3 regions of the Hymenobacter sp. 5317J-9 genome follow, and region 2 is predicted to be linked to each of the others. Evidence: riboswitches for the same ligand, from Rfam matches in the RefSeq annotation. Region 2 holds a riboswitch; each other region holds the start of a gene.
What was found. Region 2 has a riboswitch for S-adenosylmethionine ahead of MUN81_RS09175 (hypothetical protein). Riboswitches for the same ligand answer to the same signal wherever they lie in the genome.
Positions count from the first base shown of each region.

Region 1: linked by a shared signal. The riboswitch ahead of MUN81_RS02030 (O-acetylhomoserine aminocarboxypropyltransferase/cysteine synthase) and the one ahead of MUN81_RS09175 (hypothetical protein) in region 2 are both predicted to bind S-adenosylmethionine.
Region 3: linked by a shared signal. The riboswitch ahead of metH (methionine synthase) and the one ahead of MUN81_RS09175 (hypothetical protein) in region 2 are both predicted to bind S-adenosylmethionine.

Region 1 is NZ_CP095050.1:480,166-490,767, reverse strand. It holds gene MUN81_RS02045 (lysylphosphatidylglycerol synthase transmembrane domain-containing protein) at 1-59, shown strand, start outside; gene MUN81_RS02040 (hypothetical protein) at 115-537, opposite strand; gene MUN81_RS02035 (LysM peptidoglycan-binding domain-containing protein) at 721-1,011, shown strand; SAM riboswitch class I at 1,315-1,430, shown strand; gene MUN81_RS02030 (O-acetylhomoserine aminocarboxypropyltransferase/cysteine synthase) at 1,819-3,198, shown strand; gene metX (homoserine O-acetyltransferase) at 3,394-4,419, shown strand; gene MUN81_RS02020 (homoserine dehydrogenase) at 4,575-5,897, shown strand; gene MUN81_RS02015 (alpha/beta hydrolase) at 5,962-7,212, opposite strand; gene MUN81_RS02010 (T9SS type A sorting domain-containing protein) at 7,336-10,284, opposite strand; gene MUN81_RS02005 (LD-carboxypeptidase) at 10,542-10,602, shown strand, end outside.
Region 2 is NZ_CP095050.1:2,208,814-2,219,415, forward strand. It holds gene MUN81_RS09170 (TonB-dependent receptor) at 1-955, shown strand, start outside; SAM riboswitch class I at 1,059-1,151, shown strand; gene MUN81_RS09175 (hypothetical protein) at 1,524-2,519, shown strand; gene MUN81_RS09180 (LLM class flavin-dependent oxidoreductase) at 2,659-3,678, shown strand; gene MUN81_RS09185 (amino acid permease) at 3,853-5,331, shown strand; gene MUN81_RS09190 (hypothetical protein) at 5,309-5,773, opposite strand; gene MUN81_RS09195 (GAF domain-containing protein) at 6,099-6,821, shown strand; gene MUN81_RS09200 (type IA DNA topoisomerase) at 6,950-9,538, shown strand; gene MUN81_RS09205 (GNAT family N-acetyltransferase) at 9,608-10,075, shown strand; gene MUN81_RS09210 (DinB family protein) at 10,105-10,602, opposite strand, start outside.
Region 3 is NZ_CP095050.1:933,922-944,523, reverse strand. It holds gene MUN81_RS03790 (porin family protein) at 34-726, opposite strand; gene MUN81_RS03785 (NTP transferase domain-containing protein) at 912-2,108, opposite strand; gene moaC (cyclic pyranopterin monophosphate synthase MoaC) at 2,117-2,608, opposite strand; gene MUN81_RS03775 (SDR family oxidoreductase) at 2,877-3,944, shown strand; gene MUN81_RS03770 (molybdopterin molybdotransferase MoeA) at 4,105-5,328, shown strand; SAM riboswitch class I at 5,428-5,535, shown strand; gene metH (methionine synthase) at 5,607-9,305, shown strand; gene metF (methylenetetrahydrofolate reductase [NAD(P)H]) at 9,392-10,348, shown strand; gene MUN81_RS03755 (tetratricopeptide repeat protein) at 10,461-10,602, shown strand, end outside.

The DNA of each region.
Region 1 (10,602 bases), 1.7 Mb from region 2:
GGGTGACGCGGGTATTTGGCAAACGGCCCCAGCAAAATACGCTGCCTGACCGAACATAAAAAAAGCCCCGGACCGCAACGGCCCGGGGCTTTTTGGCAGCATCAGTTTTAGCGACTAATCCTTTTCCAGCATCAGCGTGGCGCCGTCGGCCGACTTCAGCGTGAGCTTGTCGTCGGTGAGGGTTTCTACCGCAAACGTGTTGGCCGTAGCGCTGCCTTCGGGGGTGAAGGTGATGGTCTTACCGGCCTGGTCGAAGGTGTATTTGCCCGACACGGCCCCGGCGGCGCCGTCGGTCATGGTGTAGTTGCCGTTGGCAAAAACGTGAAGCTCCTGCTGTTTTTGCGCGTCGGTTTGCTTTACTTTGTCGCCACTGGCATCGGTTTCCTTAGCAGTTTTCCATACCTTGCTGTCGGTACCGTACAACATGTTCACGCCTTCTACCTTGCCTTTGTCGTTGCCACACGCCGTGACAAACAACGACACCAACAGCAGCAGGCTGGCGAAATAACGGAGCGAAAAAAGGGACTGAAGTTTCATGAGCATAAAAAAAAGAATGGTGAAAGAATGAGAAAGCCTGCGGTTGCAAACTCGTCGGCTTACGAGCCACAAGCAAAAGAGTTTACGCCGTAACCTCATCTGCAGCGGCCCGTATATGGGCCCTGTCGGCTACCCCGCGGGGCGGCTCATTCAAACTTTTTTTTCATTAAACGGAACAAATCCATGGGACTCTTTGATTTTCTCAGCGACAAAGGCGAGCAAAAACCCGCAGAGCCCGCAGCAAAGCCGGCTGCTGGCGGCACTGATTTTTTTGGAAATGCCGCCGGTGCCAATCCAGCCACTGCCGGCGATTCGTACACCGTGGTAAGCGGTGATTCGCTGTCTAAAATTGCTAAACACCACTACGGCGACGCCGCCAAGTGGCATCAGATATACGAGGCCAACAAGGCCACTATCGGCAGTAACCCCGACCATATTGAAGTTGGTCAGGTGTTAACCCTACCTAGTCTCTAGGTACTTTTTTGCAGAAAAAAGGTGAGAAAAGCCACTCTGTTTCAGGGTGGCTTTTTTGCGTTTGGTCGGGCAGCGCTGCGAGTTAAAAGAACGTCATGCAGAGCGTAGCGAAGCATCTTGCCCGTGGAAGTAATCAATTGATTAGCGGTGGCACGCGAGATGCTTCACTGCGCTCTGCATGACGGCTTGAATAAGCGGCCCACAAAATTTATTTCGCCCCCACCGCTTGCCCATCAAAAAATTTCTCGCTTACCTTTGCCCTCACCAACCCGGTACTCCCTGCTAACGGCGGGCAGTTTTTAAGTTTTATACAGAAGCGGCGAGAGACTAGGCTCCCTGACCCGCTGGCAACCTTCCTTCCTGTGAAAGGTGCCAATTCCTACCCACTGCGGTTTTGGCCGCGCTGGGGCATATGACTCGAGTGCCATGGAAAATACTTCTCGTTCCGCCTTCTTCCACCCGACTCCTTCGGCTGCTTTGCGCGCCCAGGTTTCGGGCTTTTTCGTTTCGGCTCCAAGCCGTTGCACGCAGGCCGCCCCGTTCGCTCGAATGCGAATGTGCTGTTGCTGCCCGTGTTGTTGCTAAGCTGATTTCGGCTTAGGCACCCCCTCCCCTCCTTTCTGGATTTTCTGGTGGCTTCTCGGGGCTGCCGCGCGCCCTTTCGGGGCCGTTGGCGGACCTCGGCCCACCGCTTCAACACGGGCTTACCCGGGGGTTTCATCGCGCTGTAAACGCCTCTATGCAAGCTGCTTAGCGCTTCTTCCAATCAACTCATTACGGTTTTCAACCTTCAAACATCTCCGCATCATGTCCGCTCAATCCCTGCACTTCGAAACCCTGCAACTCCACGCCGGCCAGCAGCCCGACCCCACCACCGGCTCACGCGCTGTGCCCCTTTTCCAAACCACCAGCTACGTGTTCAAGAACGCCGAGCACGGGGCCAATCTGTTCGCCCTGAAGGAGTTCGGCAACATCTACACCCGCCTGATGAATCCCACCACCGACGTGTTTGAGCAGCGCGTGGCGGCGCTGGAAGGCGGCGTGGCGGCGCTGGCCACCAGCTCGGGCCAGGCGGCGCAGTTCATTGCCCTCAACAACATCCTGCAGGCCGGCGACAACTTCGTGAGCTCGTCTTACCTCTACGGTGGCACCTACAACCAGTTTAAGGTGGCCTTCAAGCGGTTGGGCATCGAAGTACGCTTTGCCGATGGCGACAACCCAGCCAGCTTCGAGGAGCTGATTGACGAAAACACCAAGGCCATTTACCTCGAAACCATTGGCAACCCCAGCTTCAGCATTCCTGATTTTGAAGCCGTTGCGGCCATTGCCAACCGCCACGATTTGCCGCTGATTGTGGACAACACTTTCGGGGCGGGCGGCTACCTGTTCCGGCCCTTGGAACACGGCGCGCACATCGTGGTGGAGTCGGCCACGAAGTGGATTGGCGGCCACGGCACCAGCATCGGCGGCGTGATTGTGGACGGCGGCACCTACGACTTCGGCAACGGCAAATTCCCGCAGTTCACCGAGCCCAGCGACGGCTACCACGGCTTGGTTTTCAACGATGTATTTGGCAAAGGCGGGCCGTTTGGCAACATCGCCTTCATCATCCGGGCGCGGGTGGAAGGGCTGCGCGACTTCGGTCCGGCCATTAGCCCCTTCAACTCCTGGCAGCTGCTCATCGGCCTCGAAACCCTGAGCCTGCGCGTGGAGCGCACCGTGGAAAACGCCCTTAAAATAGCCACTTGGCTGGAGCAGCACCCGCAGGTAGAAAGCGTGAACTACCCCGGCCTGGCCAGCAGCCCTTCGCATCGTCTGGCGCAGAAGTACCTGGAGCGCGGCTTCGGCGGCGTGCTTTCGTTCCGCATTAAGGGCTCGAAGGAAACGGCTACGCAGTTCATCGACAACCTCAAGCTCATCAGCCATTTGGCTAACGTGGGCGACGCCAAGACGCTCATCATTCAGCCTTCGGCCTCCACGCACCAGCAGCTGAGCGAAGGGGAACAGCTGGCTGCCGGCGTCACGCCCACGTCGCTGCGCCTTTCAGTGGGCATTGAGCATTTCGAGGACATCAAAGCCGATTTGCAGGCGGCGTTCGACGCCATCGGCAACACGGCCAGCCTGCCCACCGAAGGCGAGGCAGTGACCGAGCCCGAGCTGGAGCACGCTCAGCCGCTGGAAGTGTAAACCCCATGGCCGTCGGCGGGCCACCCCTGGTGGGCCGGAGCCAGTCTCGCTGGCGGCTTTTTGCTTGTCAGTCGATGTAGAACCAGTCCACGGGCTGGCCCACTTTCCTGCAGTTTGTTGGAGAAAGATGGGGGTGAGATACCGAGGGCTAGCCTCGTGCGCTGGTTCTACAACGACTTTTTTACCTGTTTCCCCATGTCAGACCATCTTTTTCACCTGCCCGATTTACTGCTCGAAAGCGGCGAAACCCTGGCCGGCGCCCACGTGGCGTACCGCACCTGGGGCCAGCTCAACGAGGACCGCGACAACGTGGTGTGGGTGTGCCACGCCCTCACGGCCAACGCCGACGTGCTGGCCTGGTGGCCGGGCCTAGTGGGGCCGGGGTGCTACTACGACCCCGCCGAATACTTCATTGTGTGCGCCAACGTGCTGGGCTCCTGCTACGGCAGCACCAGCCCGCGCGACCCGGACCCCACCACCGGCCGGCCGCGCTACCAGCACTTCCCGCGCCTGACCATTCGGGACCTGGTGGCGGCCCACGAGGCCCTGCGCGAGGACCTGGGCCTGACGGATATTCACACGCTGATTGGCGGCTCGCTGGGCGGGCAGCAGGCGCTGGAATGGGCCGTGCAGCGCCCCGATTTGTTCGACCACCTCGTGGTCATCGCCACCAATGCCCGGCACTCGGCCTGGGGCATTGCCTTCAACGAAGCCCAGCGGCTGGCCATCGAGGCCGACCCGACCTACGCGGCCGGCCAGCCCGGCGGGGGCGACGAGGGCCTGCGCGCCGCCCGCGCTATTGCCCTGCTCAGCTACCGCAGCTACCCGGCCTACGCCGATACCCAAACCGACCCCGACGACGACCTGCCGGACGAGCACCGCGCCAGCAGCTACCAGCGCTACCAGGGCGACAAACTGGTGGCCCGCTTCGACGCCTACAGCTACGTGGCCCTCAGCCGCAGCATGGATTCGCACAACCTCGGCCGCGGCCGGGGCGGCGTGGCGGCGGCTCTGCGCCGCATCGGGGCCCGTACGCTGGTGCTGGGCATTACTTCCGACGTGTTGTTTCCGCTGAGTGAGCAGCGGGAGCTGGCCGCCCACATCCCCGGCGCGATGTACGCCGAGCTGGACTCGCGCTACGGCCACGACGGCTTTTTGCTGGAAACCGGCGCGATTACGCACTTTCTGGAGCGGTTCTACGCGCCCACGTTCGTGCATTGATTTTTAGGAAAAGACAGACGCTGATGGCATTCCTGAAAAGTGCTTTCAAACGCAGTGAACGCAGTTGATTAGCACAAACCAACCTGTTTGAGTACAACGCATCAGCTCCGGGCACAAACTTTTCGATGGCAGCACAAACCCCTGGTGCATAGTATATGCGCACGCACCTTTTTGATGGCGTGCAGGCTTGCAACGATAAAATTAATAACACAGAGATGGAACACGAGCAAGCACGGCTCCGCGTCGGCCTGATTGGCTTTGGCTGCGTGGGGCAGGGTTTCTACGACATTGTGCAGCAACAGCCGGGCCTCAACCTGGTCGTAACACGCATTGCCGTGAAGAACCCCACCAAGCCACGGACATTGCCTGCCGAGCGGTTCAGCTTTCATGCCGACGACCTCCTGGCTGACCCCGAAGTAGACCTTCTGGTTGAAGTCATTGACGACGCGGCCGAGGCCTTCCGGCTGGTGAGCGCCGCCCTGCGCCAAGGCCGCCGCGTGGTGACGGCCAACAAGGCCATGCTGGCCCGGCACCTGCCGGAGCTGGTGCAGCTGCAGGCCGATTTCGGCGGCACGCTGCTCTACGAAGCGGCCGTGTGCGGCAGCATCCCGGTCATCCGCACGCTCGACCAGTATTTCGGCCACGAGCCCTTGCGCTCGGTGAGCGGTATTTTCAACGGCTCGTCGAACTACGTGCTGACGCGCATGGGCGAAGACGGCTCCGACTACGGCCCGGCATTGGCCGAAGCCCAGGCCCAGGGCTTTGCCGAAACCGACCCCGCGCTCGACATGGGCGCCTTCGACCCGCGCTCGAAAGCCGTGATTCTGGCCGCCCACGCCTACGGGGTTTTCCTGAACGCTGAAGAGGTGCTGAACCTGGGAATAGAAGGTATTGGGGCGGCCGACATTGCCCGTGCCGCCGCGCACGGCCGCAAAATCAAGGTAGTGGCGGGCTTGTACCGCTTGCCGGATGGGCACACCACGGCGCTGGTGACGCCGCAGCTGGTGGGGCCGGAGTCGCCCCTCTACGCCGTGGACCGCGAGTTCAACGGCGTGGTGCTGGAGGCGGAATTTGCCGGCGCGCAGTTCCTGCGGGGGCGGGGCGCCGGGGGCCATCCCACGGGCTCGGCCGTGCTGGCCGATGTGCTGGCCTTGCAGCGCGGCCTGCGCTACGGCTACACCAAGCAAGACGCGCCAGCAGCTGTTCAGCTCACCCAAGGCCTGGCCGTGGAGGCCTACGTGAGCCACCCCGACGTGGGCGCCCTGCGCGAAGTGCTGACCTGGCTGGAACTGCCCCCCGAAACCCTGTGCACCGACGAGCACGGCACGTACGCCACCGGCCCCGTGGCGCTGGAGCAGCTGTTTGCGTGGCGCAAGGAGCTACGGGCTAACGGCGTGTTTGTGGCCCGGGTGGGCGAAGTGCTGCCGTTGGGTGCACCGGCCGACGTGTTGGCGCAACACTTGGCGGCGCTGGTTTAACGCAAACCGGGTAGGGTGCAGGGCTTGCCCCCGCCCCCTACCCGGTTTTTAGTTTATCGGAAACCTACTTGAATTCCAGCCGCAACGCCGGCTGGCCGGGAAGCTTCAGGAAGTAGACGCCCGGTTTCAGGGCGTTGCGCAGAATGCTCAGGTCGTGGGCCTCGGGACTGATGACGCGCACCACGCGGCCGGCGGCATCGAGCAGCTGGGCCTGCAACGGCAGCAGCAATTCTTTGGGCAGGGTCAGCTGCACGGCTTCTTCGGCGGGCACGGGGTAGGCTTGGGCGGCGGGGACGGGGTAGGCTTGGGCGGCGGGGACGGCGCTGGCTTTCACAGCCGAAAGCACCGTGCCGGCTTGGGCCAGGCTGGGCCGCAGGAAGTCGCGGATGGTGCGGAAGGTGGTGTCGGCGTAGGCAGCGTTGCTCTCGAAGGGAATATGGCCGGCCCCGCGCAACGTGCGCAAGGTGTTGCGAATGCCAACCTGCGTGGCGCGGGGGTTGAGGCGACCGCTGCCGTACACGTACTTGGGCGGCAGGCTGCTGCCCACGCGGCCCTGCAGGTAGGGCACGGTGCCGTCGGCGGTGCCGTGCACGCTGCACAGGGGCGCGTTGCCGGCCTCGATGAGGCTGGGCTGCTCGGTGGCGCCGCTCAGGTTGAGCACGGCCAGCGGCTGGCTGCTGTAGCCGGGGTTGCCGCTGGTGCCCTCGATGCCGCCCAGCGCCGCAATGCCCACGTAGGCCGGCACTTCGCTGGCCTTGTCGAGGTAGCCCACTTCCAGCGCCGCGAAGGCGCCGGCCGACGAGCCGCCCACCGTGATGTAGTTGGGGTGCACCCGGTAGGTGTTGGTGGTGGCAGCGTCTTTGCGGAAGAAGCGCACGGCCGCCCGCAGGTCCTGCATGCCCCGGATGGCCGACTTGGCGATGTTCACCGTGTCGAAGCCCCCGCCAATGATGGTGCCCAAATCGAGCAGGCGGTAATCGATGCTGGCCGTGACGTAGCCCAGCCGGGCAAAGCGGGTGCACACGGCCACCATGTAGGCATCGGTGCGCGAGCCCGTGACGAAGCCGCCCTGGTGGGCGAAGATGATGACTGGCCGCCGGGCCAGCACGTCGCCGGAGGGCTGGTAAATGTCCATCAGCAGCTGCTGAGTGGCCCCGGCCGAGTTCACCGCCGAGCCGAAGTTGACGCCCGAGGTCACGGTCACGTTGGCGAATACGGGCTGATAGTAGCGGCCCTGAGTAGTGTCAATGACAGCCTGCGCCGAGGCCATACGCGCGCCAATCAGCAGCGCCAAACAGAGAAATAGTGCTTTCATAAAAAAGAAAAGAAATGGCAGAAAGAAGGTGGGAAGCGGCCGGGCACGCCGCATCTCCCACAACCTGAGCAACACCTCAGCCGGGCCGTGGCCCAAACACCCGGCCGGGCCGCAAGTTCCGACTTATTGCACCACCACGCGACGCACCAGCGGCGTGCCCGCCACGCGCAGCTGGTACACGCCCGGCGCCAGGCCGCGCACGTTCACCTCGCCGGCCAGGACCGCGCCGCTGGCCGTGAGGGCCTGGCGGCGTACGGTCTGCCCGAGGGCATTGGTGAGTTCGGCCACGGTGGTAGTCGATTGACCAGTAGCCAGCGGCAGCTCGACCCGGAAGCTGGTGGCGGCCGGGTTGGGGTACACCTGCAGCTGGGCGGCCAGGGTTTGCGCGGGGCTGGTGGCCAGCACGCCGGCCGCCTGCAGCTCCAGCGCGAAGCGGCCCGGGGCCGTGGTTCCCGCCACCGTGAAGGCGTAGCGGGTGCCGGGCGCCAGCGGCGTGCGCGTGCCCGTCAGGGCATCGGTGAGGGTGAGGGCGCCGGGGCCGAAGTTGGCCAGCTGCTCGGCCGTGAGCACGTAGGCGCCCGGCTGGGGCACGGCCAGCGCCAGCGGCACCGTGGCGGGTGCGCCGGCCACGGGCAGGCCGTTGATGGCCAAGGCCTCGGAGCCGGCCAGGGTGGCCAGGTTCAGGCCGCTGGGGTTGGGCAGCTTGGCGGCGTCGAAGCGCAGGTCGGGGCCGGTAGTGGCGCCGGCTTCTTGGTACACGTAGGCCTCGTCGTAAGCGGCGGGCGTGGCGGCGGCGGCCAGCGTCAGGCGCAGGCGGGGGCGGCTGTCGGCAGTGCCGCGCTGCACGGTGCGGGTGTTGGACGTGGCGAAGTCGGTGACGCGGGCGCTGACCGGAAAGGTAAAGGTCACGGGGTTCGGCGACAGGGAGCGCACGAAGAAGCCCTGCCCCAACGGAATGATGCTGCCCGAGCCGCCCAGGCCGTTCACATAGCTCCGGTACTGGCCGCCGTATTGGCTGGTGCTCACAAAGACGTACATGGCGCTGCTCATGCCGGCCGGCACGGTGATATTATCCCAGTTGAGGGCCGAGGCAAACGGGCTGCCCAGCAGGTGCCAGCCCGCATCGGGATTGACAGCGCCCGTGAGCGCAAAAGAGACGTCCTGGTTATTAGCCGGCAACGCGCCGGTAAAGGATAGGGTCTGGCCGGCGGTGATGTTGACGGCGTAGCCATGATTACTGGTCAGGTAATTGGGCGTACCGGGATTCGATACCGGCACAAACCAGCCTTTGTCGAAGGTGGAATAAACCGTGACCGGCGACGTGAGTGCCCGGGCCTGCTCGTAGCCAAACACATTGGGAAAAGGCTGCACCAGGTCGGGCCGGCTGCTTTGGTTGTAGGCCGCAGTGAGCACGGGCGTGAAAGCGAACGTAGCCAGGCCATTGATAGTGGCCGGGGCTACCGGCGAGGCAATGTGCCGGTAGCCCAAACCCGGGTTAACGCTTGGGTCTAAGTAGAGCTGTACGGTCACCAGGTTGTTTTGCGTGCCGGCGCCGGGCCCAACCAGGGCCGTGCCAGCCGGGCCCGAGAGCAGCGTCACGGGTTGGAAGCGGTTGTCCAGCAGCCCGCTGGTGGGAGTGTATTTCTGCCGAATGCTCACCGCACCGGTCAGCGTCACTCGATTGGCCGAAGGCACGGCTATTTCCAGCTCGCGCACGGTGGCGGGCAGGCCGGTGCCGGTGGTCTGGTCGGTGGTGCCGTCGTACGCATACACGGCATCGGAGCTGAAGGTGCGGGTGCCCGTGTTGCGAATGGACCCGGTGGCACCGCTGGCCGCAATGCCGGCCGGGTCACAAATCCGCAGCGCCGCCCCGGCCTGCAGGTCGAAGCTGCCCGGCCCGTCCACCACAAAGCAGTTGGTTTTGAGCGAGCCCGGCGTTTGGCCGCTCAGGCTTTTGATGACCAGCGTGCCGTAGACCGTCACGTTGCCGCTGAGCGTGGCCTGGCCGCTGTTGATGGTAATGTCCTGGTAGGAACCGGGCGCTACAGTGGCATTCGTGTTGATGACGAGGCTGGGGTACACCGGCGCCACAAAGGGCGCCAGCAGCGGGCGCAGGAAGGCGCGCGCGTCGCGGTACACCGTATCGGCGTAGGCAAGGCCGGCCACGCTGGTGCTCTCGAAGGGCACGTGTCCGGCCTTGCTGAAGCGGCGCAGCTGGTTGGGCACCCCGATGCTGGAGGCGTAGGGGTTGAGGCGGCCGCTGCCGTACACGTACTTGGGCGGCAGCACCGAGCCCACTTTGCCTTGCAGGTAGGGCACGGTGGCGTCGGCGGTGCCGTGGGCGCTGTAGAGGGGCGCGTTGCCGGCCTCGATGAGGCTGGGCTGCTCGGTGGCGCCGCTCAGGTTGAGCACGGCCAGCGGCTGGCTGCTGTAGCCGGGGTTGCCGCTGGTGCCCTCGATGCCGCCCAGCGCCGCAATGCCCACGTAAGCGGGCACTTCGCTCACTTTATCGAGGTAGCCCACTTCCAGCGCCGCAAAAGCCCCCGCCGACGAGCCGCCCACCACAATGCGGCTGGGGCTCACGCGGTACAGGTTGGCCCCGGCCGCGTCGGCCCGGAAAAAGCGCACGGCGGCCCGCAGGTCCTGCATGCCCCGAATGGCCGACTTGGCCACGTTCACCGTGTCGAAGCCACCCGACAGAATGGTGCCGATGTCGAGCAAACGGTAGTCGATGCTGGCCGTGACGTAGCCCAGCCGGGCAAACTGGGTACACACCTTCACCATGTAGGCATCGGTGCGCGAGCCCGTGACGAAGCCGCCCTGGTGGGCGAAGATGATGACCGGCCGCGCCGGGTTTAGGTCGCCGGTGGGCTGGTAGATGTCCATGAAAAGCTGCTGGGTGAAGCCGGCCGAGTTCACCGCTGAGCCAAACAAAACCCCGGAGGTGACGGTGGCGCCCGGGTAGATGGGCTGGAAGAACCGGCCGCCGGTGGTGTCAAGCGGCACCTGCGCGGCAGCAGTTTGCCAGGCGCCGAGCAGCAGCAGCCACACAAACAGTAGAGAAGCTTTCATAGACGATGGGGTGAAAGGTGAACGGAATGAAGCCAATGGGCTGACGTACAAACGGGGCGTAGGGTTAGGCGACCAGCGGAACTGGGGTTCCGAAGGTACGAACCCCGTTATTTGCAGCCGCCTTGCCCAAATGCCGTAGAGGCAGGGGCCCGTCCCAGCCCGGCATATGGCCCCGTGACAATGACTTTTTGTTCAACGGCGGGCTCGGAAAAGCCCCGCCCCTGTGTCGTCCAACGACTCCAACCTTTGCTTCATCTATGCCCATCACCTTCCCTCCTGCCCTGCAAGCCGGCCAGCGCGTGGCCATTGTGAGCCCCG
Region 2 (10,602 bases):
CCGCCGCGCCGTGCGCAGCAACGACCAGGGCCGCCACGCCGTGTGGCACCAAGGCGCATTCGCCGTGGCCGGCCTCACGCCCACCAATCGCCTGAGCCTCACGGCCGCCCTGCGCCTCGACCACGACCAGGCCTACGGCACCGAGGTGGTGCCCCAACTCACCGCCAGCCAGCAGGTGAGCGAGAAGCTGACGGTGCGCGGCGCCGTGGGCCGCGCCATTCGGGCGGCCAATTTTACGGAGCAGTATTACTCGTCCATTCGGCCCGGCACGGTGCCCAGCGGCTTCAATATCGGCAACCCCAACCTGAGCGCCGAGCGCACCTGGAGCTACGAGGGTGGCCTCGATTTCCAGCCCTTGTCGGCCCTGACGCTGCGCGCCACCTATTTCAACCGCTACGGCCGCAACCTGATTGACTACGTGGGCCAGTCGGGCAGCCAGGTAATTGAGACGACAGGCCTCACCAACCTGAACCCCGCCGCTACCTATCGGCTGGCCGAAAACCTGTTTGCCGTGACCACCCGGGGCCTGGAGCTGGAAGCCACCACCCGCGCCCAGCTCACGCCCCAGCTGCGCCTTGACGGCAGCCTGGGCTACACCTATACCCACCTCGACGTGGCCGGCGACGTGGTGTCGCAGTACCTCAGCAACGTGGCTAAACAGCTCATTACCGGCAACGTGAGCCTGACGCACCGGCGTTTTAGCGTGGGCGTGGGGGGAGTCTATAAGCAGCGCGCCGGCCAGCGCACCACCCCCAGCGCCACCGTCAACGACGCGGAGCTGACGCCCAGCTACGTGGTCGTCAACGGGCGCCTGGACGTGGCGCTGCTGCCCGACCGGGTGTGGGTGGTGGGACAGGCCCAGAACCTGTTCAACGCACAGTATTCAGACCTGCTGGGCGCCCAAATGCCCGGCCGCTGGCTGATGGCCGGCGTGCGGCTGGCCCTGCGCAAATAGCGCGCATCTGCCAGCTCAAAAAAAGCGAAAGCCCCCGATTTTGAACAAGTCGGGGGCTTTCGCTGTATCTTTGCCGTATCAATTCTTTCTCCCTGAAGGATTGTTTTTATACAGAGGCGCTGAGAGACAGGCTCTACGACGCGCCGGCAACCGCTTGCAACCGCAGGCAAGGTGCCAATTCCTGACCATATAAAAACAAGTTGCCGTGGAAGCCTCCAATAACCAACCCGCTTTTCTTGCTGCTTTTCGTGCCCGCGCCGCTGCCATGCGTTGCGCCGGCATGGCGTGTTGTTGCTGTTGTTGTCTGGCCTAACCCGCTCCATCTTTTTCATCGCGGGTAGCTAAGCCGAGTCCGGAGCAAGTTGGCTTCGCCGGGCCGCCGTGTGCGGCGTCGGCGGGCGTGTATTCATCGGTTTCCGGTCTTTTTCGGTCCTGGCACAGCACTAGGCGCTGTGTGGCCACTTTATCGTCTCATTTCGGGCTTTGCCAGTTCTCCACCTGCCTTGGGCAGCATGCTCGCTTGCCTACGCTTCAACTCATCTACGCTTCAACTCATTTATTTTCAGATATGTCTGCTGTTCAAAAGCCCATTGGTATCTACTTCGAACACCCCGAATGGTTCAAGCCGCTCTTTGCCGAGCTGGACCGCCGCGGGCTGCCCTACGAGAAAATTGACGCTGCCCACCACCTCTACGACCCCGCCGAAAAGGAAAGCCGCTACAGCCTGGTGGTCAACCGTATGAGCTCGTCGGCTTACCTGCGCGGGCACGGGCAGGGCATTTTTCATACAGCGGGCTACGCAACGCACCTGGAGCGTATTGGCACGCGCATCATCAACGGCTCGGCGGCCACGGCCATCGAGACGAACAAGGCCCGGCAATTGTCACTGTTTGAGTCGCTGGGGCTGAAGTACCCGAAGTCGTTTGTGATTAACCATGCTTCGCGGGCCATTGATGCGGCCAAGGAACTGCGTTTCCCCATCGTGGTGAAGGTGAACATCGGCGGCAGCGGCGCGGGCATCATCCGCTTCGATACGCCTGAAGGCCTGCAGGCCGCCGTCGACAACAACCAGATTGACCTCGGCATCGACCAGACCGCGCTGGTGCAGGAGTACGTGACGCCCCGCGGCGGCAACATCCACCGCGTCGAAACGCTGGACGGCAAGTTTCTCTACGCCATGAAGGTGTACACCACCGGCGAAAGCTTCAACCTGTGCCCGGCCGAAATCTGCCAGATTCCGGAAGAGCAGTCGGCCGAGTTCTGCTTGACCGAAGCGCCTAAGAAAGGCATTCAGGTGGAAGCCTTCACACCGCCGGCGGAGGTGATTGCGGCCGTGGAGCGCATCGTGGCCGCTGCCAAAATTGACGTGGGCGGCATCGAATACCTGATTGACGACCGCACCGGCGACGTGCTGTTCTACGACATCAACGCCCTGTCCAACTTCGTAGCCGACGCCGTGAACGTGGTGGGTTTCGACCCCTATGCCCGCTTCGTGGACTATCTGGAAGCGCAGTTGCCCGCAGCCGTGGCCACCACTGCACGGGCCGAGCTGGCCACCGCTTAAGCTGTTAATCAGAAACTCAAGAACGTCATGCTGAGCGCAGTCGAAGCATCTCTACCGCTTCGTTGCAGCGAAGTCGATACTCACCAGGTAGGGGTGTTTCGACTGCGTTCGACACGACAGTCCATTAACGTTTTATACAATGAAATTTGGATATTGGATGCCCGTTTTCGGGGGCTGGCTGCGCAACGTCGAAGACGAGCAGATGCCCACCGACTGGAGCTACGTGAAGCAGCTGGCGCAGCGAAGTGAAGCCTGGGGCTACGACCTGACGCTGATTGCCGAGTTGTACCTCAATGACATCAAGGGCACCGAAGCGCCGTCGCTGGAAGCGTGGAGCACAGCCTCGGCCCTGGCTGCCGTAACCGAGCAGCTGGAAATAATGGTGGCCGTGCGCCCCACCTTTCACAACCCCGCGCTGCTGGCCAAGCAGGCCGCCAACATCGACCTGATTGCGCCGGGCCGCCTGTCGCTCAATGTGGTGTCGAGTTGGTGGCGCGATGAGGCCACCAAGTACGGCCTGCACTTCGAGCAGCACGACGACCGGTACGCCCGCACCAAGGAGTGGCTCGACGTGGTGACCAACCTGTGGCAGCAGGACCATTTCAGCTACCAGGGCAAGTATTACCAGGTGGCCGACAACATCCTGCAACCCAAGCCCGCCAAAGCCCCGTTCCTGTACGCCGGCGGCGAGTCGGAAGCGGCTAAGGACCTCATTTCGAGCCAGTGCGACGGCTACGTGATGCACGGCGACTCGCCGGAGCAAATCGGGGCCCGCATTGCCGACATGCGCCGCCGCCGCGAACAGAAAGGCCTGCCGCCCATGAAATTCGGCGTGGCCGGCTACGCCATTGTGCGCGAAAACGAGCAGGACGTGAAGAAGGAGCTGGACCGCATTACCAACGTGCAGGCCTCGGCCTCGGGCTACGGCAATTACCAGCAGTGGCTGGCCGGCACGCAGCTGGAGCAGCAGGTGTCGCTGCACGACTACTCGGTATCGAACCGCGGCCTGCGCACCGGCCTCACCGGCACGTCTGCTCAGCTGCAGGACCGCATTGGTGCCTTCGAGCAGGTGGGAGTCGATTTCTTCCTGTTACAGGCCAGCCCGCAGCTGGAGGAGATGGAGCGGTTTTCAGAGTCGGTTATTCAAGTATTGGCGTAGCACTGGCTATTGACCGCAATGCATTTCAACAGGCCGTCATGCTGAGCGAAGTCGAAGCATCTCGCGTGCAGAAGTAATTCAATTGATTGGTTTACTGCCACACATGAGATGCTTCGACTTCGCTCAGCACGTTCTTTTTTCTATGCGCCCTTACCAGCGCATTTCAACAACTACATGTTAAAAAAATCACTCGAGCTGCTGCGGGCTGAAGCGGCCGAAACGGGAGCTAACACTCTTAAACGCAGCCTCAACGGCATCAGCCTCATTGCCATCGGCATCGGCGTAATTATCGGAGCCGGTCTGTTTTCGCTCACGGGCATTGCCGCGGCCAACAACGCCGGGCCAGCCGTGACGCTCTCCTTCGTGGTGGCCGCCGTGGGCTGCGCCTTCTCGGCGCTGTGCTATGCCGAATTTGCGGCGCTGGTGCCCGTTTCGGGCAGCGCCTACACGTATTCGTACGCTACCATGGGCGAGCTGTTTGCCTGGATTATTGGCTGGGATTTGGTGCTCGAATACTCGGTGGGGGCGGCCACGGTGGCCATCAGCTGGTCGCAGTACCTCATCAAGTTTCTGGGAAAGTACGGGCTGCATATTCCGGCCCGGCTGGTGATGTCGCCCTTTGAAAGCGCCAAGCTGGCCGATGGCTCCACCGTGAGCGGCTACGTGAACGTGCCGGCCATGCTCATTGTGCTGGCCATCACGGCCATCGTCACGCGCGGCACCAAAGGCTCGGCCTGGTTCAACGCCCTGGTGGTGGCCCTGAAGGTGGCCGTGGTGCTGGTGTTCATTGCGCTAGGCTGGCAATACATCGACCCGGCCAATTACCAACCCTACATTCCCGCCAATACCGGCACGTTTGGCGAGTTCGGCCTGAGCGGCATTCTGCGCGGGGCGGGCGTCATCTTCTTCGTGTTCATCGGGTTCGACATTGTGGCCACCATGGCCCAGGAAACCAAGAACCCGCAGCGCAACATGCCCATCGGCATCCTCGGCTCGCTGGCGGTGTGCACGGTGCTGTTCGTGCTGTTCGGCCACGTACTCACGGGCCTGGCCAACTACACCGAGTTCAAAAACAGCGCTGCGCCCGTGGCCATTGCCATCGAAAAAACGCCGTACGCCTGGCTGTCGTCGGCTGTGATTCTGGCCATTCTGGTGGGCTACACCTCCGTGATTCTGGTCGATTTGCTGGGGCAGTCGCGGGTGTTCTTCTCGATGTCGAAGGACGGGCTGCTGCCGCCGGTGTTCTCGCGCCTGCACCCCACGTTCAACACGCCTGCGCAGTCAACGCTGCTGCTGGGCACCTTCATCGCGCTGTTTGCGGGCTTCGTGCCCATCTCGGTGGTGGGCGAGATGACGAGCATCGGCACGCTGCTGGCCTTCGTGATGGTTTGCCTCGGGGTAATGATTATGCGCCGCACCAACCCCGACGCGCCGCGCTCCTTCCGCACGCCATGGGTGCCGCTGGTGCCCATTCTGGGCATTGTGGTGTGTCTCGTGATGATGGCCTCGCTGCCCTGGGAAACGTGGCTGCGCCTCATTGTGTGGCTGGCGCTGGGCATGCTCATCTACTTCGGCTACGGCAAGAAGCACAGCAAGCTTCGCCTGGCACAGGGCGACGCGCCAATGCCGGCTAGTGCGTCGTCAGGCCGTTAGCATCCAGTTCGGCATCGTCGCGCACGCGGCTGAGGCTGCCTTCTAGGTCCACTATATCGTCGGCGTCGCCCGCTGGCGCGGCCACCGCTTGCTTGTACACATCAACGGCGCCGTGCGCGTCTAAGACGTGGCGGGCGCGGTTTGCCTCCTCTTCGGTGGCGGCGCTCACGGTCACCACGGCGCTGTCGGCGCGGGCGGCGCTGATGTGGGCCTGGGCATCGGCGTTTTCGTTGCCGGCAAACAGGTCGGTAAAGAAGCGGATAAAACCCGTGCCCAGGGGTTCGGTGGGCGGGTCGGCTTCGGGCGTCAGGTGCGCGGCCCGCAGCGTGTCCTGCGTGGCCAGGTCCAGAGCAGCGCGCTGAAAACCAGCTGTCAGTAATTGTTCGACGGCGTGCTGCGCTTCGGTAGCGGAGCGGAATAAGCCTACAACGGTTCGGGCCATGGGCGGAGGAGTGGGAAAGGAAGCTGCGGGGGCACGCCGAAGGGGCGGGCAGCGCCCGAAATTACGGAGCCTGGGCCGGTGGGTTGCCAGCGGCCCGTTTGGGCCGCTGGCCGCCAAGCGCCGCCGTTAGCGGGGCCATTCACCTGCGCGCCGTGCCTGTTGACCGGTCTGGGATGAGCCATTGAGCCAGCAAAAGGTGCCATTGGCATAAACTACCCGTAGATGAAGACCACGCCTCAACGGTTCGGAATTATTTTTGCCGTCCCGCCTCGGTTTTGCGATGTCGTGGGCCTTTCCGACGGCATTTCACCCTAATTTGAAATAGATGGAAAGCTCCATTTTTCCTGGCCTGATTCCTTCTTACGAGCACCAGCGGCTGGCCGCTCTGCAGCCCTACCACGTGCTGGGAACGCCGGGGCAGGCGCTGTTCAACGATTTTGTGGGCGTCGTGGCCAAGCTTTTCGACATGCCCATTGCGTTGGTGAGCCTCGTGCGCGCCGCCGACGTGGTTTTTATCGGCAACGCGGGCCTGCCCGAAGCGCTGGTGGTGGACCGCGAGGACAGCATGTGCTCCGTGGCCATTCTCAACGACGACATCACCGAATTTCGCGACATCGCCGCCGAGCCCTGCAACTTGGTCAACCCTTACGTGGTGCAGCAGCTGCAGCTGGGCTTCTACGCCGGGCAGGCGTTGCGCGCGCCCGACGGCCTGGCCGTGGGTACTCTATGCGTCATCGACCGGCGGCCCCGTGAGCTTTCCGCGGTGGAGCAGGAACTACTCAAAGAACTCTCGCTGGTGGCCCAGGAGCTGCTGAGTCTGCAAGCCGCGCAGGCCGCCGACCCCGCGCTGGTGCCGGCGCTGCGCGCCCGCATCGACGGGCCGCTGCAGGAGTCGCTCACCCGCCTCAACACCCTGGCCGAGCTGCGCCAGTGGGAAGCGTCGGCCGACACCGAGGAAGCCCGTCGCTACAACGACTCGCGCCTAGAAGAAGCCCGCTACCTGGCCCGGACCTTGTTCCGCGAGCTGCAGGCCGTGCCAAGGCAGTAGGGGCGGCGCCCGGGCCCGGCCGACCACCGACGCCACCGCGGTGGCAAAACGACCTTTTTGCGGTGTATTTTTGTTGATTCCGGACGCCGTCAACCCTTCGGCGCAGCCCTCCAATCAACCCGAATTCCGTGATAGTTTGCATTGCCGAAAAGCCCAGCGTCGCCCGTGAGATTGCCAACGTGCTGGGCGCCACCCGCCGCATGGACGGCTACCTGGAAGGCAACGGCTACCAGGTGACGTGGACCTTCGGCCACTTCTGCCAGCTGAAAGAGCCCGACGACTACCAGCCCGAGTGGAAGCGTTGGAGCCTGCACAACCTGCCCATGATTCCGGACCAGTTCGGCATCAAGCTCATGCGGCGCGACGCGGGCGTGGTCAGCCAGTTCAATACCATCAAGAAGCTGGTGGACGGGGCCACCGAAGTCATTAACTGCGGCGACGCCGGGCAGGAAGGGGAGGTGATTCAGCGCTGGGTGCTGATGGAGGCCAAGTGCCGCAAGCCCGTGAAGCGCCTCTGGATTTCGTCACTGACCGAGGAGGCCATCCGGCAGGGCTTTGCGAACCTGCGCGAGGCTAAGGAGTTCGACAGCCTCTACCAGGCCGGCAAGAGCCGCGCCGTGGGCGACTGGCTGCTGGGCCTGAACGCCACGCGCCTCTTTACCCTCAAATACACCACCTACCAGGACAAGCAGCTGCTGAGCATCGGGCGCGTGCAAACGCCCACGTTGGCCCTGCTGGTGGAGCGCTGGCACGAAATCCAGAACTTCAAGCCGGAGCCGTATTGGGTGCTGAAGACCGAATACCGAGGCACCCTCTTCAGCCACATGGCCGCGCCCGACAAAGCCAAGGACGCCGACGCCGCGCCCGATACCAAGAGCCGCCTGCGCGCCCTGGGTTACTTCGTGACCGAAGAAGAAGCCCGCGAAGCCCTCGAAGCCGTGCGCCCCGCCCCGCTGCGCGTGACCGATGTGGAGATTAAGAAAGGCCGCGAATCCCCGCCGCGCCTCTTCGACCTGACCTCGCTGCAGGTGCAGTGCAACAACCAGCTGGGCCTTTCGGCCGAGGACACGCTGAAAATTGTGCAGGCCCTGTACGAGAAGAAGGCTGTGAGCTACCCGCGCGTCGATACCACCTTCCTGCCCGACGACCAGTACCCGAAAATTCCCGGCATCCTGCGCGGCATTTCGGGCTACGAGGCGCTGACGGCCCCGCTGCTGGCCGCCAAGATTCCGAAAACGCCCAAAGTCTTCAACAACAACAAGGTGACGGACCACCACGCCATCATTCCGACGGGCGCGGCCGGCCCCGGCGGCGGCATGGAAACCAGCGTCTACGACATCATCACGCGCCGCTTTATTGCCGCCTTTTACCCCGACTGCGAGGTGAGCAACACCACCGTGCTGGCCGAAGCCGCTGAGCGCCCCTTCCGCGTGCGCGGTCGCCAGATTCTGAACCCCGGCTGGCGCGTGGTGTACGGCGACCCAACCCAACAGGCCGCTCCTAAACCGGCCCCCGCGCCTGGGGCCGCCGGCGCGGCTGCCGAAGCCGACGATGACGCCGTCTCCACGGTGTTGCCCAACTTCGTGAAGGGCGAAAGCGGCCCGCACGAGCCGCGCCTCGACAGCAAAATGACCCAGCCGCCCAAAGACTACACCGAGGCCACGCTGCTGCGCGGCATGGAAACGGCGGGCCGCAACATCGACGACGAGGAGCTGCGCCAGGCCATGAAGGAAAACGGCATCGGCCGCCCCAGCACCCGCGCTGCCATCATCGAAACGCTGTTCAAGCGCAACTACATCCGGCGCGAAAAGAAGCGCATCGTACCCACGCCCACCGGGGTGGAGCTCATCGGCCTCATCCGCAACCCGACCCTAAAATCGGCGGAGCTCACGGGCCAGTGGGAGCACAAGCTGCGCCAGATTGAGCGCGGTGAGCTGTCGTCGGAAGGCTTTTTGGGCGAATTGTCGGGGCTGGTGAAGGAGATGGTGGCCGAAGTGAAAAACGACGGCCGCGGCCGCATGGTGACCTCGGGCAGCGCCGAGCTGGCGGTGCAGGCCGCCCAGAACGGCGGCGCGGCTGCCAGCAGCAAAGTGCCCGCCGGCATGACCGGCAGCCGCCCCACCAAGGCCGGCGGCCCGGCCACGCTGCCCGGCGCCAACGGCCTGGGCTACTGCCCGGCCTGCAAAACCGGCCACGTGGTGCGCGGCAAAACGGCTTTCGGCTGCGTGCGCTTCCGCGAAGGCTGCACCTTCCGGCTGCCCACCGAAGTGCACGGCAAAAAGCTCAGCGACCCGCAGGTGAAAGCCCTGCTGGCCAAAGGCCGCACGCCGGTGATGAAAGGCTTTGTGGGGGCCGAGGGCCAGAAGTTCGATGCTGCTATCGGGCTCGATACCAGCTTCCAGCCCATGCTGCTGCAAGTGGCCGAAGCCAAGCCCGGCGCCGCGCCCGATTCAGGTCTGATTCCGTGCCCGGTGTGCAAGCTCGGCACCATGCTCAAGGGCAAGGCGGCCTACGGCTGCTCGCGATTCCGCGAAGACTGTCAGTTCCGGGTGGCCTTCGAGTGGGGCGGCAAGCAGCTCACCGAAACCCAGCTCAAGCAGCTGCTGCGCAAGGGCGAAACCAGCGTCATCAAAGGTTTTATTTCCAGCAAAACCGGCAAGAAATACGACGCCGCGCTGAAAGTGGAAGACGGGCGCGTGGTGCCGGTGTTTGGGTAGTCCTCGATGCGAGAACCCGGTCTGCTATATTGGTCTGGTGGCGGCCCTTGAATGGAGCCCATTTGCCTGATGACATCTTCAGATTTCGTTTTTCGCTGGTACCGCGCTGCCGATGAGGCTGCCGTGATGGCGCTATTCCGCAGCAACATTGCTCCGTATTTTCTCGACTCGGAAGCCTCTGACCTTTGCAACTTCTTGCGGCAAGAGCCAGGGGCGTATTTCGTGGCCGAGTGGCGGGCAGGAACTGCGCTGGCAGGCCAGCTGGCAGCGGCCGGCGGCTACGCCCTGAATAATCCCCACGCCGTGCTTACCTGGGGTATGGTAGACCGAAGCCTGCACGGGCAGGGGGTGGGCCGCGCATTCACGCAGTTTCGCATTGCTGCCTGCCGGCAAGCATTTCCGGGCCGGGCCATTGAAATCAATACCTCGCAGCACACAGCGGAATTCTATGAAAAGTTGGGCTTCCGCACCTTAGCTGTAGAGGTCGGCGGTTGGGGACCTGGCCTCGACAATGTGCATATGCTGCTCCCGGCCTGATTCCCGTAGAGTTGTCGAAGGCGCTTACCTCAAGTGGCTAGCTCGGTGCGTAGCGCAGCCTGCACGCGTTGTGCCTGTTGCACGTGCCGCTGCTGATGAACTACCACAAACTCCAAGGCTTCGCCCAAACGCAGCTTCAACAGCCGAAAAAACTCAACGGGCACCACCCGTCGGTTAAGGTCGGCTTTGGCGGCTTGGCCTAGCAGGGCCAGGAGGCGAGCCTGGTGTTGGTCGAATTCGGTGAGTACTTCGTTGCCCAACTGGCTCCCCAACGGGTTCAGGCGCGTAAGGGTGCTGCTTTTTTTGCCGTTGGTGGGCCGCATCATTTCCACCGATTTGCGACCCAGCCACGAGTATCTCACTTCGGTAGTTGACGCGGCACCGGGCTGGGCCAAGGCCTTCGCAAAAGCGGCATTGTAGTAGCGGCTGTACCGGTTCAGGTGCTCCACGCATTCGAGCATGCTCCAACTGGAAGGAGCTACCCGCTGGTTGAGCAGCACGGCATCGAGCGGGGCGAATTCGGTCTG
Region 3 (10,602 bases), 1.3 Mb from region 2:
TTCAGCATGACAGCCGAAAAGCAAATCAAGCCTTTACTTGCCCGGCAGCAGGTAGCCCAGCGAGAGCTGGAACGCGGAGTGACGGGCGTTGCTCAGGTCGCCGTTGAAGTAGGTGTTGTTGTCGCTCTTCACGAAGTCGCTGAAGGCGCCGGTGTAGCGCAAACTCAGGTTCAGGCCATTGTCGGCTTGGTAGCCCACGCCGGCCACGTAGCCGAGCTCGTTGCGATTGAGGCCACTCACATCGTTTTTATTCTGGGTTTCGGTCACGGAGGGGGTGCCGCCTAGCGCCGGGGTGGTGGTGTATTTGGTTTCGTTGTTGGAGCTGATGAGGTAGGAATATTGCGGGCCGGCCTCCACGATAAAGCCGCCGGCATTCACTTTCAGCAGTACCGGCACGTCGAGGTAGTTGTAGTTCACCTGGCCCTCGCGCTTTTGCTTAGCGCCCAATAGGTTGGTGTATTCGGTGGGCTTGTTTTCGAAGCCTTTCTGCGAATACAGCACCTCGGGCTGCACCGACAGGAACCCGTCGGCCAGCACGGGTACGTTCAGCATCACGCCGCCCAGGAAGCCGACTTTGTTGTTGTAGGTCGATTCGTTTTTGATGTCGCCGGCCAAGTTAGAATAATTAGCGCCGGCGCGCAGGCCGAAGCGCACGTCCTGCGCCCGGGCCGAAGAAACAGCGGCCACGGTTAGCAGCGCGGCAACTGGAACGATGATTTTTTTCATGATAAGGATAGCAAGTGAAGGAATAAACCTTGGCTGGCGCTATTCGAAAAGTGTGCCAAGCCGTGCTTTAAACGCCTTTTTCCCCTCGTCTGCTATACCCATGACGCAAGAAAAAGCCTAGCCGCCGAGGTGGCAGTCAGGCTTTCAGGTTGTTAGCCGGCATGGGTTTGCTTCAGGTCTGGCGGTCAGCGCAGCAGTTCCTGCTCAGCAGCGGCGCGCTCAGCGGGCGTGTTCACGTTGCGCAGCTCGGCGGGCACGGGCGGGGCCAGCAGCTCGATGTCGGAGTTTATAAGCGCCTTGCGCGGGCAGGAATAGCCCAGGCCCAGAAACCGCAGCAACTGCCCGTAGCTGCGCGGCTCCCAGATGCTCACCAGCGGCTCCGGAAACGCATCCCACGGGCTGCGGAACGAGGTGGCCATACGGCTCGGCTGCCGGTTGCTCACCAAGTATTCGAGCGTGTCGCGGGTGAGGAAGGGCAGGTCGCAGGCCAGCACCAGCCAGGCCGCGTTGGGGTCGGCCTGCAAGGCTGACAGGATGCCGCCCAGCGGGCCCAGGTTCAGGAAGGTGTCGGGCAGAGCCGTGAGGCCGGCGGGCAAGCCGCCGGCCTGGTCGGGGCGTACCGACACGCGCACGTCGGGGCAGAACTCGGCCAGCAGCGCGGCGGTATGCTGGCGCTGGTCGAGGCTGTGGTAGTGCAGGGCGCCCTTGTCGGTTTGCATGCGCTCGCTGCGGCCACCGGCCAACACGAGGCCGCGCAGCACCGGCACCGCCAGCTGGTACCACTGCCGGATGAAGGCCGCAATTTTGGCCGTGTCGGCCAGTGGCAGCACGGGCGGCAGCGGGGCGGCGCTGAGGTGCTCGAGCAGCACGGCCGGCAGCTCGGTCTGCCCATCGGCGAGGAGAATGAGACGCACGTCGGTGAGGCGGTCAAGCTTCTTGTCCAAGGGCTTACGCGGGTCGACGATGACGACCTGCTGGCGGGCGCGGAAGTGGTTGCCATTCACCAGCACCACGCTTTCGTGGGCCAGCAGCTCGGGCTGCGTGAAGCGGTCGAGGGCCCGCGTGAGGTTGAGCTGGCGGTAGGTGATTTTATCGACCAGCTCGGCCGAGAGGCCGTTTGCGGCCACGTAGGGCACGGGCTTAGCGGCCGTTTCGGCTGGTTCTTCGGCCGCGGCAGCGTCGCCGGCGGCGTGGTCGGCATCCACGTACCCCACGCGCAGCTGCGGGGCTAGGTGCGGCAGCAGGCGGGCCACCAGCATTTGAATGTCGCCGCAGGGCGCTCCCAGAATGGCCAGCTCGTGGCGGCCAAAGTCGCCTACGTCGGGACGGGCGAGGGCCGCGTGCTTGGTTCGTGTTGCGGTTGGGCTTGGTAAACTATCCATGTCGGAATTTACGAATTTTCGGCGCGGTGAAAATCCTTCTTGCCGCCGGTTTTCTCGATAAGCTGCACACTATCAATGGCAATATCGTGCGAAAAGGCCTTGCACATGTCGTAAATGGTGAGGGCCGCCACGGTGGCGCCGGTCAGGGCCTCCATCTCCACGCCGGTGCGGCCCGTGACCACGGCGGTGCACACCACGCGCAGGGCATCGGGGCCGTCGGGCTCGATGGTGATGCTGCAATCATCGAGCCCCAGCGGGTGACAGAGCGGGATGAGGTCGGCCGTTTTTTTGGCGCCCATGATGCCCGCCAGGATGGCCGTGTGAATAACCGGGCCTTTGTGCGAGGGCATTTCGCCGGCCTGCACCCGGCTCAGCAGCTCCTCGCCCAGCACCACGCGGCAGTGGGCGCGGGCCACGCGGCGGGTGGGCGTTTTCTGGCCGACATCCACCATAGTAGGCTGATTGGCGGCGTTGACGTGGGTGAAATTCTTGGTTAGCATAGGGCTGTAGAGACGCGTAATGGCACCAAATCGTTGGCGGAAGTGCAGCGCGGACTTTCAGTCTGCGCCAACGCAAGGCTGGTGGTGTCGCGGACTAAAAGTCCGCGCTACGTCTCACTTAGCCAACCCGGCCGCAAATTGTTTTGCTGCAAACTATTGGTCGCGGCAGCCGTTTTCAACGAAGCGCGGGCTTAAACGGGCCCCAATGCCCCGGCTAATTCTGCCGCGTCGGCCCTTCTTGGCCGCCCCATTCATCCCGAAATTTAGTATGACCAATACCGCTTTAGTAGTAGGTGCCAGCGGCATCATCGGCAGCAACCTGGCCCAGGAGCTGCTGGCCCACAACTGGATTACCTACGGCCTGGCCCGCCGCCCCGATACCAGCATTGCCGGCCTGCAACCCGTGGCCGCCGACCTGCTGGACCCCGCCAGCCTCGAAACTGCGCTGGCCGACCTCCGGCCCACGCACGTATTCATCACCAGCTGGATGCGCAACGACACCGAGGCCGAAAACATCCGCGTGAACAGCGCCATGGTGCGCAACCTGCTGGCCGTGCTGGGCCCGAAACATTCGGTGCAGCACGTAGCGCTGGTAACCGGCCTGAAGCACTATCTGGGGCCGTTTGAGGCTTACGTGAGCGGGGGCATGCCGCCGCCCACGCCGCTGCGCGAGTCGCAGCCCCGGCTGGCGCTCGACAACTTTTACTACGCCCAAGAAGACGAGGTGTACGCCGCCGCCGCGCGCGACGGCTTCACCTGGAGCATCCACCGGCCACACACCATCATCGGCAAGGCCGTGGGCAACCTCATGAACCTGGGCACCACGCTGGCCGTGTATGCGAGCATCTGCAAGGCCACCGGGCGGCCCTTCCGCTGGCCCGGTTCGCAGGCGCAATGGGAAGGCTTGTCGGACGTGACCGATGCCCGCGTTATCGCCAAGCAGCTGGTGTGGGCTGCCACCACCGAAGCCGCCCGCAACGAGGCCTACAACGTGGTGAACGGCGACGTTTTCCGCTGGAGCCAGCTATGGGGCCGCCTAGCCGAGTGGTTTGGCGTGGAGGCCGTGGGCTTCGATGGCAGCATTCACCCGCTCGAAGCCGAGATGGCCGGCGATGCGGAGCTGTGGCGCGAAATCGCCACGAAAAACGGTTTGGCCGAAGCTGACTTAAGCCGCTTGGCTTCGCCCTGGCACACGGATTTGGACCTGGGCCGCCCCATCGAGGTGATGACGGACATGGCCAATAGCCGCAAGCGCGGCTTCACCGTGTTTCAGAGCACGGAGGACTCGTTTTTCGATTTATTTGCGAAGCTGCGCCAAGACCGGCTGATTCCATAGGCGCTACGTTGGCAAAGCGTTATTCGCAGAACGTCATGCAGAGCGCAGCGAAGCATCTTTACCGCCACCACTAATCCCGATAATTAGACTGCGTTGTGCAGTAAAGATGCTTCGCTGCGCTCTGCATGACGGCCACTCCTAACTCTTAACTCACCCACCCATGCTCTCCCCCGCCGAAGCCACCGCCCGCGTCCTTGCCACGGCCCGCCCGCTGCCGCCCGAAACCGTGGCCCTGCCCCACGCTGCCGGCCGCATCCTGGCCGAAACGCTGGTGGCCGACCGCGACTTTCCGCCTTTCAACCGGGTGGCGATGGACGGCATTGCGGTGAGCTTTGCCACCTGGGCCGGGGGCCAGACGGAATTCGACATTGCCCACGCCCAGTATGCCGGTGAGCCCGCCCGCCCGCTGCCCAGCCCGCAGCAGGCCGTGGAGGTGATGACGGGCGCGGTGCTGCCCGCCGGGGCCGATGCGGTGATTCGCTACGAGGACATTCTGCTGCACGACAATCGCGCCCGCATTCAGATTCCGACGCCCGATGCGGCCGGCGTCAACATCCACCACCAGGCCGCCGACCGCCGCGCCGGCGATGCCCTGCTGCGCGCCGGCACCCGCCTGGGACCCGCCGAGCTGGCCGTGGCCGCCACCGTGGGCGCTGCCGAGCTGGCCGTGCTGCGCGCCCCGCGCCTGGCCGTGGTGAGCACCGGCAACGAGCTGGTGGGCATTCGGGAAAAGCCCCTGGCGCACCAGATACGGCGTTCCAACGTGTACGCGCTGCAAGCGCTGTTTGCCCAGGCCGGGGCCGACGTTTCGCTGTTCCACCTCTCCGACGACGTGGCGGAGCTGCGCGATGGTCTCACCAAAATTTTGGGCGCAGGCTTTGATGCCGTGGTGCTGAGCGGAGCCGTGAGCAAGGGCCGCGCCGACCACCTGCCGGGCCTGTTGCGTGAATTGCAGGTCGAGGAAATTTTCCACGAAGTGCAGCAGCGGCCGGGCAAGCCGCTGTGGTTTGGAGCGCGGGCCGGCGGGCCGGTAGTGTTTGGGTTGCCCGGCAACCCGGTTTCAACGTTCATCACGGCCTGCCGCTACGTGCGGCCCTGGCTGCGCGCCGTGCAACAGTTCGCAGGCACACCCGAAACTGCCGCCGCTGCCGAGGCCCCACAACCAGCCGTGCTTACCGTCGACATCAATTTCAAGCCCCAACTCACCCACTTCGTGCCCGTGCGCCTGACCGTGGACGCTGGAGGCCGTCGCTTGGCCACCCCGCTCCGCGTGGGTGGTTCCGGCGACATGATGGGGCTGGTGGGGGCAACTGCATTTTTGGAGTTGCCGCCCGAGCCGGCCGTGTTTGCGGCGGGCAGCGTGTGGCCGGCGTGGGCGCTGTAGCGCCGACTTCAGCTCGTGCCGCGTCGGGCCAAATTATTCATTCAATGCACAAGCCAACGCATACGCGACAAGCCCTGGTGGTTGTATCTTCGCCCTACGCTGCTATCCAGAAAGACCGAGGGACCGGGCCCGATGACGTCTTGGCAACCTGCCGCGAGTAGGTGCCAACTCCCGTTTCGCCGCTTTTTTGGCGAAAGAAGATGACAGCCGGAACCGTGCTTTGCTGCGCGGGTTTCTTTCTGGATACGCGCTACCGTAGCTATTCGACCCCGAAAGAAATGTCCACTGCCACCCTCCCCGCTCCCTCCCCGCTTCCCGATTTGCTTCGCCAGCGCCTGCTGATTCTCGACGGCGCCATGGGCACCATGATTCAGCGCCACCCGCTGACCGAAGAGGATTTCCGGGGCACCCGCTTTGCCGACCACCCCAAGCCGCTGCGGGGCAATAATGACCTGCTGAGCATCACGCGGCCGGATATCATCAAAGGCATTCACGCTGAATACTTTGCCGCCGGGGCCGACATGGTGGAAACCAACACCTTCAGCGGCACCACCATCGCGCAGGCCGACTACGGCCTGGAGCACGTGGTGTATGAGCTGAACTACGAGTCGGCCCGCCTAGCCCGCGAGGCCGCCGACGAGTTTGCCACGCCCGAGCGGCCGCGCTTCGTGGCCGGCGCCGTGGGCCCCACCAACCGCACCGCCTCGCTCTCGCCCGACGTCAACCGCCCTGGCTTCCGCGCCGTGACCTTCGATGAACTGGCCACCGCCTACCTGGAGCAGGTGCGCGGCCTCGTGGATGGCGGCGTCGACACGCTGCTCATCGAAACTATCTTCGACACGCTGAACGCCAAAGCGGCCCTCTACGCCGTGCAGAAGTTCTTCGACGAAGGCGGCCGGGTAGTGCCCGTCATGATTTCGGGCACTATCACCGACGCCTCGGGCCGCACCCTGAGCGGCCAGACGGTAGAAGCTTTCTGGAACAGCATTCGCCACCTGCCGCTGCTGAGCGTGGGCCTGAACTGCGCCCTCGGGGCCGACCAGCTCCGCCAGTACGTGCAGGAGCTGAGCCGCATTTCCGACGTCCACATCTCCGCCTACCCCAACGCCGGCCTGCCCAACGCCTTCGGCGGCTACGACGAATCGGCCCAGGAATTTGCCGCGCTGGTGGAGGAGTATCTGAAAGAAGGAATCGTGACGGTGGTGGGTGGCTGCTGCGGCACCACACCCCAGCACATTGCCGAGCTGAGCAAGCTGGCCGAGAAATACCAGCCCCGCCAGCTGCCTACCGAGCATGTTCCTTCTACCCGCCTGAGCGGCCTGGAGCCGTTTACCATCAAGGAGGAAAGCCTCTTCGTGAACGTGGGCGAGCGCTGCAACGTGACCGGCTCGCGTGCCTTCGCCCGCCTCATCCGGACCGGCGCGTATGAGGAAGCCCTGGCCGTGGCCCGCCTGCAAGTGGAAGAAGGCGCCCAGGTACTCGACATCAACATGGACGAGGGCATGCTCGATTCGGAGCAGGTGATGACGACTTTTCTGCACCTCATCGCCTCGGAGCCCGACATTGCGCGGGTGCCCGTCATGATTGACTCCTCGAAGTGGAGCGTGCTCGAAGCCGGCCTGAAATGCGTGCAGGGCAAGAGCATCGTAAACTCGATTTCGCTGAAGGAAGGCGAAGCCGCCTTCCGCGAGCGGGCCCACACGGTGCGCCAGTACGGAGCCGCCGTGGTGGTCATGGCTTTTGATGAGGACGGCCAGGCCGATTCGCTGGCGCGCCGCATCGAAATCTGCCAGCGCAGCTACGATATTCTGGTGTGGGAAGTGGGCTTCGACCCGTCCGACATCATCTTCGACCCCAACATCCTGACCGTGGGCACGGGCATGGACGAGCACCGCAACTACGCCATCGACTTCATCGAGGCCGTGCGCTGGATTAAGGGCAACCTGCCCGGCGCGCTCACCAGCGGCGGCATCAGCAACATCAGCTTCTCGTTCCGCGGCAACGACGTGGTGCGCGAGGCCATGCACACGGCCTTCCTCTACCACGCCATCAAAGCAGGTCTGGACATGGGCATCGTGAACCCCGGCCAGCTCGGCGTATACGATGAAATTGAGCCCCACCTGCTTGAGCTCTGCGAAGACGTGCTCCTGAACCGCCGCGCCGACGCCACCGAACGCCTCGTGGAGTTTGCCGACACCGTCAAGCAAAAGGACAAGGCCGAAGTGAAAGCCGACGAATGGCGCAGCCTGCCGGTGCAGGAGCGTCTGCAACACGCGCTGGTAAAGGGCATCACCGAATTTATTGACGAGGATACCGAGGCCGCCCGCCAGGAACTGGCCCGGCCCCTCGACGTGATTGAGGGCCCGCTGATGGCCGGCATGAACGTGGTGGGCGACCTGTTCGGGGCCGGCAAAATGTTCCTTCCGCAGGTGGTGAAATCGGCCCGTGTGATGAAGAAGGCCGTGGCTTACCTCGAACCGTACCTGCTGGCCGACAAGCAAGGCTCGGACCGCCAGACGGCCGGCAAAATCCTGATGGCCACGGTGAAAGGTGACGTGCACGATATAGGCAAAAACATTGTGGGCGTGGTATTGGCCTGCAACAACTTCGACATCGTGGACCTCGGCGTGATGGTGCCGCTTGAAAAGATTCTCGACGAAGCTCAGAAGCAGAACGTGGACGTCATCGGCCTGTCCGGTCTCATCACGCCCTCGCTCGACGAGATGGTGTACGTGGCCCAGGCCATGGAAAAGCGCGGCATGAAGGTGCCCCTGCTCATTGGCGGCGCCACCACCTCGCGCCTGCACACGGCCGTAAAAATCGCGCCCTCCTACAGCGGCCCGGTGGTGCACGTGAACGACGCCTCCCGCTCGGTTGGCGTGGCGGCCGGCCTGCTCGGCTCGGGCGAAAAAGCCTACGCCCAGACCGTAGCCGACGACTACGCCGCCCTGCGCGCCGACTACGCCAGCCGCCAGCGCGACAAAAGCTACCTGACCATCGAAGCGGCCCGCGCCAACGGCTTCAAGTCGGATTGGAACACGGTGAGCATTACCAAGCCCAGCTTCCTCGGCACCAAAGTGCTGGAAGACTACGACCTGGCCGAGCTGGCCCAATACATCGACTGGACGCCCTTCTTCCACACTTGGGAGCTGAAAGGCCGCTACCCGCGCATTCTGGAAGACGAAAACTTGGGCGAAGCCGCCACCAAGCTCTTTGCCGATGCGCAGGCCATGCTCACGCGCATCATCGATGAGAAGCTGCTCACCGCCCGCGCCGTGCTGGGCTTCTGGCCGGCCAATACCAAGGATTACGATACCATCGAAATCTACGCCGACGACTCGCGCGAGACCGTAGACACCGAATTTTTCACACTGCGCCAGCAGGGCGAGAAGGGGCCGAAGATTCCGAATCTGGCCTTCTCCGATTTCCTGGCTCCGAAGGAAACCGGCCGCGCCGACTACCTCGGCGGCTTCGCCGTCACGGCTGGTATCGGCATCGAGAAGCTGCTGGAGCAGTACGAGGCCGACCACGACGACTATTCCAGCATCATGGTGAAGGCCCTGGCCGACCGCTTGGCCGAGGCCTTTGCCGAGCGCCTGCACGAGCGGGTGCGCCGCGAGTTCTGGGGCTACGCGCCCGACGAGCACCTCACCAACGAGGACCTCGTGCAGGAGAAATACCGCGGCGTGCGCCCCGCCCCCGGCTACCCCGGCTGCCCCGACCACACCGAAAAAATCACGCTGTTCAACCTCCTTGACGCGGAAGGCAAAACGGGCATCATTCTCACCGAAAACCTGGCCATGTACCCGGCTTCGTCGGTGAGCGGCCTGTACTACGCCCACCCCGATTCGCGCTACTTCGGCCTCGGCCGCATTGGCGCGGACCAGGTAAGCGACATTGCCCGCCGCAAGGGCATGGAAACCGTCGAGCTGGAACGGTGGTTGATGCCCAACCTCAACTACGAACCAAAGAAGTAGCGCGGACTTTTAGTCCGCGAGTGAACGCCTCTGAATCTATCGACCTAACGCTTGCAGGCGCGGACTAAAAGTCCACGCTACACTCCATGAAAGTTACCGACCACCTCGCCCAGGCCAACGGCAAAACCCTCTTCTCGTTTGAGGTGCTGCCGCCCAAAAAGGGTGAAAACATCCACACGCTGTTCTCGAACATCGAGCCGCTGATGGAGTTCAAGCCGCCGTTCATCGACGTGACCTACCACCGCGAGGAGTATGTGTACCGCCACCACCCCAACGGCCTGCTGGAGAAGAAAACCGTGCGCCGCCGCCCCGGCACCGTGGGCATTTGCGCGGCCATCAAAAACCGGTTTGATGTGGACACCGTGCCCCACCTCATCTGCGGCGGCTTCACGAAGGAGGAAACCGAGAACGCGCTGATTGACTTACACTTCCTGGGCATCGATTCCATTCTGGCCTTGCGCGGCGACCCCATCAAGAGCGAAGGCGTGTTCAAGCCCGAGCCCGACGGGCACGCCTACGCCTGCGACCTCATCGGCCAGGTGGCCAACCTGAACAAGGGCGAATACCTCGACCAGGAGCAGGACGAGGCCTGGGCCACCGACTTCTGCATCGGCACGGCCGGCTACCCCGAAAAGCACTTCGAAGCGCCCAATTACAACGCCGACATTCGCTACCTGCGCCACAAGGTGGACCGCGGCGCCGACTACATCGTGACCCAGATGTTTTTCGACAACGAGGAGTTTTTCCGCTTCGAGAAACTGTGCCGGGCGGCGGGCATCAACGTGCCCATCATTCCGGGGCTGAAGCCGCTTACCACCAAAAACCAGCTCTCGATGCTGCCCCGCTCCTTCTACCTCAACCTGCCCGAGCCGCTGGTGGAAGCCGTGAGCCAGTGCCGCGACAACGAAGCCGTGCGCACCGTGGGCATCGAGTGGTGCCTCAACCAGAGCCGCGAGCTGATGGCCCACGGCGTGCCCTGCCTGCACTACTACTCCATGGGCAAGGCCGAAAGCATCCGGCGCGTGGCCAAGGAGCTGTTTTGATTCATTGGACTTGAAAGAACGGTCATGCTGAGCTTGTCGAAGCATCTCTACCGCAATAGCAATTCATTCGTATGGGTTACTGGCGGGGTAGAGATGCTTCGACAAGCTCAGCATGACCGTTCTTTCTGATACTCCAAACAACCTGAAAATGCTCGACGACCTGTTTGCCCAGTTGCGCACGGCCACTGCGCCGGCCGAGATTGAAGCCCTGCAAAGCGGTATCTGGCAGCTCTGGCTGAGCAGTGGCGACGCGG